Regions from separate parts of the Streptomyces sp. NPDC056734 genome, predicted to be linked through region 3. Evidence: riboswitches for the same ligand, from Rfam matches in the RefSeq annotation. Region 3 holds a riboswitch; each other region holds the start of a gene.

Region 1 (3,267 bases), on a different contig from region 3:
ACCCCGCCGAATGGACGGACATCCCGGCCGGGGCCCGGGAGCGGCTGCGGGACGCGCTGCTGCCGGAGCTGATGACCGTCGTGCGGCATCTGTCGACGGACCAGGGGACGACCCGCAAGACCCTGTGGCGGCTGTTCGACGGGACGCTCGTGGAGTCGGTGCTGATGCGGTACCCGGACCGGGTGACCATGTGCATCAGCTCACAGGCCGGGTGCGGGATGAACTGCCCGTTCTGCGCGACCGGGCAGGCGGGGCTCGACCGGAATCTGTCCACCGCCGAGATCGTGCACCAGATCGTGGACGGCATGCGGGCGCTCAGGGACGGGGAGGTGCCCGGGGGGCCCGCCCGGCTGTCCAACATCGTCTTCATGGGGATGGGCGAGCCGCTCGCCAACTACAAGCGGGTCGTCGGGGCCATCCGCGCGCTGACCGATCCGGCGCCCGACGGGGTGGGGCTCTCGCAGCGCGGGATCACCGTGTCGACGGTCGGGCTGGTGCCCGCCATCCACCGGTTCTCCGACGAGGGCTTCAAGTGCCGGCTCGCCATCTCGCTGCATGCGCCCGACGACGAGCTGCGGGACACCCTGGTGCCGGTGAACACACGGTGGAAGGTGCGTGAGGTGCTGGACGCCGGGTTCGCCTACGCGGAGCGGTCCGGGCGGCGGCTGTCCATCGAGTACGCGCTGATCCGGGACATCAACGACCAGGCGTGGCGCGGCGACCGGCTCGGGCGGCTGCTCAAGGGGCGGCCGGTGCATGTGAATCTGATCCCGCTGAATCCGACACCGGGCTCCAAGTGGACCGCGTCCCGGCCCGAGGACGAGAAGGCGTTCGTGGAGGCCATCGCCGCCCATGGGGTGCCGGTGACCGTCCGGGACACCCGTGGCCAGGAGATCGACGGGGCGTGCGGTCAGCTCGCGGCCACCGAGCGGTAGTCTGACGCCGTACACCCGTACATATCTTCATACACATCTTCATATCCGGCAGGGGAGCGCCACAGCGCTGAGAGTGCGGCAGCCGATCCATATCGGTGGGCCGCAGACCCTCTGAACCTCGCCCAGGTCATTCTGGGTAGGGAGATCGGTCGTCACTCATGCTGTTGCGCCCTGCCCGGGAGCCGTGGAAGGTCCCGGGCAGGGCCGCGTCTCTTCCTGGTCACCCAGGAGGACATTCAGTGGGCAACACCAAGCAGATAACCGCCGTGCTCGTCGGGTTCGGGCTGATCACGCTGTCCGCGTGCGGCTCGTCGTCCGACGGCGGGAGCGACGGCGGGGACTCCAAGACGGTCACCCTCGTCAGCCACAACTCATGGGCCGTGTCCGAGGAGGTGCTCGCCGACTTCGAGAAGCGGTCCGGGTACACGGTCAAGGTCCTGGAGGACGGCGACGCGGGCACGGCCGTCAACAAGGCGATCCTCACCAAGGACAACCCGCAGGGCGATGTCTTCTTCGGCGTCGACAACACCCTGCTCTCCCGGGCCCTGGACAACGGGCTGTTCCAGCCGTACGAGGCCGAGGGCGCCGACACCGTCCAGGCCGCCTACCGGGCCGACGACGCCGAGCACCGGGTCACGCCCGTCGACAGCGGGGACATCTGCGTCAACTACGACAAGGCGTACTTCAGCGAGAAGAAGCTGGAGCCGCCGAAGACGTTCGACGATCTGCTCAAGCCCGCCTACAAGGATCTGCTGGTCACCGAGAACGCCTCCACCTCCTCGCCCGGCCTCGGGTTTCTGCTCGGCACGGCCGCCGCCTACGGGGACGACGGCTGGCAGGACTACTGGAAGAAGCTGAGCGACAACGGCGTCAAGGTCGTGGACAGCTGGGAGCAGGCGTACAACGAGGAGTTCTCCGGCTCGGCCGGGGGCAAGGAGGCCAAGGGGGACCGGCCGCTGGTGGTGTCGTACGCCTCCTCGCCGCCCGTGGAGGTCGTCTACGCCGATCCGCAGCCCGCGGACGCGCCCACCGGGGTCGCCGACGGGACCTGCTTCCGGCAGGTCGAGTACGCGGGGCTGCTGAGCAACGCGGGGAATCCGGAGGGCGGGAAGGCGCTGCTGGACTTCATGCTCAGCAAGGAGTTCCAGCAGGACATGCCGCTGAACATGTTCGTCTACCCGGTGATCGAGGGCGCCGAGGTGCCCGAGGTGTTCGCCCAGTACGGGCCGCAGGCCAAGGACCCGCAGACCCTGGACCCGGCGAAGATCGCCGACCACCGTGACGAGTGGGTCAAGTCGTGGACCTCGCTCGTACTGAAGTAGCCCCCCGGAGCCGCACCCGCACCCGCAACAGGGGCCTCTTGCGGGGCGGGCTGCTGGTCGTGCCCGTCGCGTTCTTCGGCGTCTTCTTCGCCTACCCCGTCGCCGCGATCCTCCTGCGGGGGCTCAAGGCCGACGGGGTCTGGCAGGTGGGGCGGCTGTGGGAGGTGCTGGGGCAGCCGGACATCCGGCATGTGCTGTGGTTCACCACCTGGCAGGCGCTGGCCTCGACCGCGCTGACCCTGCTGATCGCGTTGCCCGGCGCGTATGTCTTCGCGCGTTTCGACTTCCCCGGCAAGCAGGCGCTGCGGGCGGTGGTGACCGTGCCGTTCGTGCTGCCGACCGTCGTGGTCGGCACGGCGTTCCTGGCGCTGCTCGGGCGCGGCGGGCTGCTGGACGAGTGGTGGGGCGTACGGCTGGACACCACCGTGTGGGCGATCCTGCTCGCGCATGTGTTCTTCAACTACGCGGTCGTCGTACGGACCGTGGGCGGGCTGTGGGGGCAGCTGGACCCCCGGCAGGAGGAGGCGGCGCGGATGCTCGGCGCCTCGCCCTTCGCCGCATGGCGGCGGGTGACCCTTCCCGCGCTCGGGCCCGCCGTGGCCGCCGCCGCGCTGATGGTCTTCCTGTTCACCTTCACCTCCTTCGGGGTGGTGCAGATCCTCGGCGGGCCGACCTTCGCCACCCTGGAGGTGGAGATCTACCGGCAGACCTCGGAGATCTTCGACCTGTCCACGGCAGCCGTCCTGACGGTCATTCAGTTCCTCGCCGTGGGCGCGATCCTCGCCGTGCACGCCTGGACCGTACGGCGGCGGGAGAGCGCGCTGCGGCTGGTGGACGCGTCCCTGACGGCCCGGCGCCCGCGCGGCGCGGGGCAGTGGGCGCTGCTGGCCGGTGTCCTGGTCTCGATCGCCGTACTGCTGGTGCTGCCGCTGGGTGTGCTGGTGCGGCGGTCGCTGGAAGGGGCCGGGTTCTCCTACTACCGGGCGCTGACCTCGTCCGAGTCCCAGGTG
Region 2 (3,267 bases), on a different contig from region 3:
CGCCGTGAAGCAGCCGGCCGTGTTGGGCAGCACCCGGATGCCGAGCTTCTCCAGCACCGACAGCACCGAGCCGTGCACACCCGGGTCGATCCGCCGCATCGCGACGGTCGTCAGCTCCGTACCGGACGCCACCAGCGCGCGTTCCAGCACATCGAGGCTGGGCGCCCCGCCGGTGCCCATGATCAGCCGGGAGGTGAAGGACGTACCAGCGAGGACGAACGGGTCGTCGGCCATGGGTCAGCCTCCTTGGACGGCGGTGAGGACTTCCACGCGGTCGCCCTCGGCCAGGGTGGTCCGAGGCCACTGCCCGCGCGGGACGACGGTTTCGTTGAGAGCGGCGGCGACCCCCGAGGGTGCCGGGGTGAGGGCGCGCACCAGCGCGTCCAGCGCCGTGCCATGAGCCACCTCGCGGGGCTCGCCGTTGACGGAGATCGTGACAGACAGGCTCATACGGGCTGCTCCGTGAGTGCGCCGGCGGTGAACCGCCGGGGGGTGAACGGACGGGCTTCCTCGGGGAGTTCCCCGGTCACCAGGGCGTGCGCCAGCGCGTCGCCGGTGACCGGGGTGAGCAGCACGCCGTTGCGGTAGTGCCCGGTCGCCAGCAGCAGGCCGGGCAGGCCGGTCGGGCCGAGCAGCGGCGCGTTGTCGGGGGAGCCGGGCCGCAGTCCCGCGCGGGTCTCGGTCAGCGGCAGCTCGGTGATGCCGGGGATCAGCTCATGGGCGTCGCGCAGCAGCTCGTACACGCCGCCCGCGGTCACCGTCGTGTCCCAGCCCAGTTCCTCGCTGGTCGCGCCGACGACGAGTTCGCCGTTCTCGCGCGGCACCAGGTAGACGTGGCTGCCGCGCACCACCGCGCGGACGGTCCGGCTCAGGAAGGGCGCGTACCGCGGGGGCACGGTCAGCCGCAGCACCTGCCCCTTCACCGGCCGCACCGGAGGGCGTACGGCGTCCGGGACGCCCGCCAGCCGCCCGCTGAGGCTCCCGGCGGCCAGCACCACCTGCCCGGCGGCCCGCTCGGCCCCGTCGCGCGTGACCAGGCCCGTGACGCGGTCCCGGGCCACTGCCAGCCGTTCGGCCCAGGTGCGGTGAAAGACCACCCCGGCGCGCTCGCAGGCCGTCACAAGGGCCGCCGCGAGCCGCCTCGGGTCGATCTGGTGGTCCCCGTCGACCCGCAGGCCGCCGCGCACCCCGGGGGCCAGCATCGGCTCAAGCCGGCGGCAGTCCCGCCCGGACAGCCACTCCGACTCCAGGCCGGACCGCTGTTGCAGGGCGTGCAGTTCCCGCAGATGCGCGCGGTCGTCGGTGTCCAGCGCGACGGCCAGCGTGCCGCAGCGGCGGTAGCCGAGATCCTGGCCGGTGAGATCGGTCAGCTCGGCCGCGAACTCCGGATAGCGGCGGGCCGAGGCCAGATTGAGGCCGAGCAGGGTCTGCTCGCCGTGGTGCAGTTCCGTGACGGCGGCGAGCATCCCGGCCGCCACCTGGACGGCCCCGCCGCCGGGCGCGGGATCCACCACGGCCACGGCGAGCCCGCGCTGTGCGGCCCGCCAGGCCGTGACCAGCCCGATGACACCGCCCCCGACGACGAGCACATCGGGATGGCCCGGAGGCGTGCGCGTGACGGATGCGTGCGTGACAGCTGTGTTCGTGACGGTCGTGTTCGTGACAGTCGTGCGTGTGACGGACGACACGGGCGTTCAGCCCCTCCCTTCGCCGGCATGACCCGGATCAGGTTCGTACGGTCGGAGGCCGCCAGCCTCCCTCTCAGCCCGGTGCGTCCGGGCTCCCGCGAGTGCTTTACGTTGGGCAGCCTAGCCCTTGGATCCACGCCTCTGTAAGGGAGCCCGCCCCGATGCCCCGGTCGCTGGACGGTCTGGTCCTCGCCCCCGTCACCGATCAGGCCCCAGGTCAGGTGGGTACCCGGACCCGGTTCACCTACCACGAGAAGGACGGCGAGATCTGGGCCGCGTACACCGGTGGCGAGGTCGTCCGCGGGTTTCTGACCGGCACGCGCGCGGGCGACCGGCTGGACTTCCGGTACGTCCAGCTCAAGACCGACGGGACGACGTCCGGCGGGCACTGCGTGTCGGCGGTGACCCTGCTGCCGGACGGGCGGGTGCGCCTGCTGGAGACCTGGGAGTGGGAGTCGCAGCCGGGGAGCGGGACGAGCGTGGTCGAGGAAGTGCCGCACGCGGGGTAGGTGAAGGGTGTGGGGCGGGTGTACGGGTGTGCGGGACGTCACGCGGGCGGACCGGCTGACTGACGCATTGTCAGGTGCGTAAGGTGATCGCGTGAGCGTGGACAGAGAGCAGACGGCGGCGCCGGGGCCGCGGCACGTGGTCGTGGTGGGCGCCGGGATGGCCGGGGTGCAGACCGCGGTGGCCCTGCGCGAGCAGGGTTTCACCGGCACCGTGACGCTGATCGGCGCGGAACCCCATCAGCCCTACGACCGTCCGCCGCTGTCCAAGGCCGTGCTGCTCGGCAAGGCCGAGGACTCCGCCTTCGAGGTCGACTTCGAGTCCCTCGGCATCGAGCTGCACCTCGGCCGCGAGGCCACCGGCGTACGCCCCGCCGACCACGAACTGGACACCGAGGCCGGGCCCGTCCCGTACGACGTCCTGGTGCTGGCCACCGGCGCCGAACCGATCCGGCTTCCCGGCGCGGAGGGCGTGCCCGGGGTGCATCTGCTGCGCACCCTGGACGACGCCGCCCGGCTGCGGCCGGTACTCGCCCGCCAGCACGACATCGTGGTGGTCGGCGCGGGCTGGATCGGCGCCGAGTTCGCCACCGCCGCGCGCGAGGCGGGCTGCGCGGTCACCGTCGTGGAGGCCGCCGACCGGCCGCTCGCCGGTGCGCTGCCCGCCGAGGTGGCCGCGCCGATGACCGGCTGGTACGCCGACAGCGGCGCCGCCCTGCGCACGCACGCGCGCGTGGAGCGCGTCGAGCCCGGCGCGGTCCTCCTGGACGACGGCACGCGCGTTCCCGCCGGGGCCGTCGTCGTCGGCATCGGCGCCCGGCCCGCCACGGCCTGGCTGACCGGCTCCGGCATCGACCTGGGCGCCCACGGCGAGGTCCTCGCCGACGACCGGCTGCGCGCGTCCGCGCCCGACGTCTACGCGGTCGGCGACTGCGCCTCCTTCCCGTCCGCGCGCTACGGCGAGCGCCTGCTGATCCACCACTGGGACAACGCCCTCCAGGGGCCGCGCACGGTCGCCGCGAACATCGTCGACGGCGAGCGGTCCGACGCCGTCTACGACCCGGTGCCGTACT
Region 3 (3,267 bases):
CAGCCGATGAACAGCGAGCCGAGGACACCGATCAGCAGCAGCGAGATCAGCGTGCCGAGCACCGCCACCGAGGTTCTGGCCGACAGCCCATGGCACAGATACAGCGCGATCAGCATGATCGCGCTCGCCCCGACCACGGCCACGACCAGTGGGTTCGAGCCCTGGAGGATCGCGGGCAGGATGAAGAAGTTCAGGATCAGGAAACTCATCGCCAGCGCCACCAGCGCCATCAGACCGCGCAGCCGTCCGACGACCACCACGGCGAGCGCGAAGATCCCGGCGAGCAGCGCCATCGGTACCTGCCGGTTGACGTCCGCCACCGAGTACTGGAGATCGGCGGGAGCGGAGGGCTCGTACGCGACGATGACCTTCTGGTCCTGCTCCAGCTGACGGGTCTGATCGGGCTGCACGATCTCCGTGAACGTACGGCCCTTGTCCGCGCCGGTGTCGACCCGGATCGTCGCCCGCTTGCAGGTGCCGTTCGCCTGCTGCACGGCGGACGAGCCCTCGGCGGTGGAGGTGTCGCCGGTCGGCGTGCCCCCGGAGGCGTTCACCGAGGCGCAGTCCACCTGCTCGACCTTGGTGACCGTGGCCTCCTGGGTCTGCCGGTCGAACCCGACACCGGTCCGCTCGTGCGCCGGTGCGCCACCGGGCCACAGCACCGCCAGCCCGACCAGCACGGCCACGCCGAACGGTACGAGGATGGCCGCGATGATCTTCCTCAGATGGACGGAGACGGGGGCGGCGGGGCCGTGACTGTGGCTGTGACCGTGCCCACCGCCGAGCCCCCCTCCACCGGGTCCGCTTCCGAGCCCTCCTCCGCCGTGGCCGTGTCCTCCGCCACCGGGGCCGTGTCCGTGCCCGTCTCCGCCGCCCTGCCCGTCGTGGTGTTCCTGCCCGGGCGATCCGTGGCCGGCGTCGGGACGATTGCCCGGTCTGCTTCCTTGAGGTCCGGAGCCGCCCCCGTACTCCCGGCCGTACTCACCACCGGGTCCCTGGCCGTGATCGTGGCCCTGACCACCCTGGCTGTGCTCCGTCCCTTGCCCGGCCCCCACGTTCGGACCGTACGAGCCCTCCATCGGCCCGGCCCCGACGCCCTGCCCCGGAAGCCCACCGAAATCCTGTGCGTGGGGAGAACCACCCGAGCCCCGCCCTCGCTCGCTGGGCCGAACCTGCCCTCCTGGCCGAGGCACCTGCCCGCCAGACATCCCCCCCGGCTGCCCGCCAGCCGCACCCCCCGGCCCGGAACGCGCCCCAAGGCGACGCACGGAGCCGGTTTCATAGTCCGGCCCCGAGTGGGGGCCGGACCCGGTACCGGAGCCGGTATCGGACTCGGTACCGGCAGCAGAGCCGACGCCGGGACCGGTGCCGGCGCCGGAAGGGCCGCCCGGTCCGCGAGGCGGGTCGGGCGGGGGAAAGGGGGGATCCTGCGGTGTGGTCACCGACCGATCATCGCAAGAACGGCAGAGGCCCTCTGTTCACCGCGCCCGAATTGACGCTAGCGTGGAGGCACCTTTGTACACGCGGGAGCTCGGAGCACCGGGCTGAGAGGGCGCTGACCTTCGTCTTCGCGATGTTTCACGTGGAACATCAGCCACCACAGGTGATGGATCCCATGAAGCGTCGGGGGACGGAAATCGCTGCGTCGACCGCCGAACCTGTTACCGGGTAATGCCGGCGTAGGGAGTAGGTCTCATGACCATCAAGGACACACGCACGCCTGCCTCCCCGCAGACCTCCAGCGATGCGGAGAAATCCACCCACGGGGACCCCGGCACCAACGGGGTCTCCGGCGAAGGGGAGAACGGGAAGTCCATCGGCTGGCACAAGGCGTACGTCGAGGGCTCGCGCCCCGATCTGCGCGTGCCGGTCCGCCAGGTGCACCTCACCAACGGGCAGTCGGTCACGCTGTACGACACATCGGGCCCGTACACCGATCCGCTCGCCGAGCCCGACGTCCGCAGGGGGCTCGCTCCGCTGCGGGAGAACTGGATCATCGCGCGCGGAGACACCGAGGAGTACGCGGGCCGTCCCGTCCGTCCCGAGGACGACGGCCTCAAGCACACCTCGCCGCGCGGCGGGCTGCGTAATCTCGACGCGGTCTTCCCCGGCCGCCCCCGCCAGCCGCGTCGCAGCCGCGACTCAGCCGCGGTCACCCAGCTCGCCTATGCCCGCCGGGGCGAGATCACACCCGAGATGGAGTTCGTGGCGATCCGGGAGAACGTCTCGCCCGAGGTCGTACGCGAGGAGATCGCGGCGGGACGGGCCGTGCTGCCCGCCAACATCAACCACCCGGAGATCGAGCCGATGATCATCGGCAAACGGTTCCTGGTGAAGGTCAACGCCAACATCGGCAACTCCGCGGTCACCTCCTCCATCGAGGAGGAGGTGGAGAAGATGACCTGGGCGACCCGCTGGGGCGCCGACACGGTCATGGACCTGTCCACCGGCCGCAACATCCACACCACCCGTGAATGGGTGCTGCGCAACTCCCCCGTCCCGATCGGCACGGTCCCCCTCTACCAGGCCCTGGAGAAGGTCGACGGCCGGGCCGAGGAACTGACCTGGGAGATCTACAAGGACACCGTCATCGAGCAGGCCGAGCAGGGCGTGGACTACATGACCGTCCACGCGGGTGTGCGGCTGCCGTTCGTGCCGCTCACCGCCAACCGCAAGACCGGCATCGTCTCGCGCGGCGGCTCGATCATGGCGGCCTGGTGCCTGGCCCACCACAAAGAATCGTTCCTGTACGAGAACTTCGAGGAACTCTGCGAGATCCTCGGCGCCTACGACATCACCTACTCGCTGGGTGACGGCCTGCGGCCGGGCTCGATCGCGGACGCCAACGACGAAGCGCAGTTCGCGGAGTTGGGCACGCTCGGGGAACTCAACCGGATCGCGAAGCGTTTTGATGTACAGACGATGATCGAAGGCCCGGGACACGTCCCGATGCACAAGATCAAGGAGAACATCGACCTTCAGCAGGAGATCTGTGATGAAGCTCCGTTCTATACCCTCGGCCCGCTGACGACGGACGTCGCGCCGGCGTACGACCACATCACCTCCGGTATCGGTGCCGCGATGATCGCCTGGTGGGGCACGGCCATGCTCTGCTATGTCACGCCCAAGGAACACCTGGGCCTGCCCAACCGTGACGACGTCAAGACCGGCGTCATCACCTACAAGATCGCCGCCCACGCAGCCGACCTCGCCAAGGGGCACCCCGGAGCACAGGAGTGGGACGACGCGCTGTCCGACGCCCGCTTC

Evidence for each region. A riboswitch is a leader RNA that binds a small molecule or an ion and turns the genes downstream of it on or off. The one in region 3 is predicted to bind thiamine pyrophosphate.
Region 1: another riboswitch for thiamine pyrophosphate. It lies ahead of ACFRFC_RS15825 (thiamine ABC transporter substrate binding subunit); the one in region 3 lies ahead of thiC (phosphomethylpyrimidine synthase ThiC).
Region 2: another riboswitch for thiamine pyrophosphate. It lies ahead of thiO (glycine oxidase ThiO); the one in region 3 lies ahead of thiC (phosphomethylpyrimidine synthase ThiC).

What each region holds. Positions count from the first base shown of each region.
Region 1 covers NZ_JBHTZD010000009.1:126,244-129,510, reverse strand. Annotated here, with positions in the region: gene rlmN (23S rRNA (adenine(2503)-C(2))-methyltransferase RlmN) at 1-935, shown strand, start outside; TPP riboswitch at 976-1,096, shown strand; gene ACFRFC_RS15825 (thiamine ABC transporter substrate binding subunit) at 1,175-2,257, shown strand; gene ACFRFC_RS15820 (ABC transporter permease) at 2,233-3,267, shown strand, end outside.
Region 2 covers NZ_JBHTZD010000018.1:59,444-62,710, forward strand. Annotated here, with positions in the region: gene ACFRFC_RS26495 (thiazole synthase) at 1-234, opposite strand, end outside; gene thiS (sulfur carrier protein ThiS) at 238-450, opposite strand; gene thiO (glycine oxidase ThiO) at 447-1,589, opposite strand; TPP riboswitch at 1,686-1,797, opposite strand; gene ACFRFC_RS26510 (hypothetical protein) at 1,850-2,197, shown strand; gene ACFRFC_RS26515 (NAD(P)/FAD-dependent oxidoreductase) at 2,355-3,267, shown strand, end outside.
Region 3 covers NZ_JBHTZD010000007.1:165,771-169,037, forward strand. Annotated here, with positions in the region: gene ACFRFC_RS12850 (YibE/F family protein) at 1-1,079, opposite strand, end outside; TPP riboswitch at 1,514-1,703, shown strand; gene thiC (phosphomethylpyrimidine synthase ThiC) at 1,696-3,267, shown strand, end outside.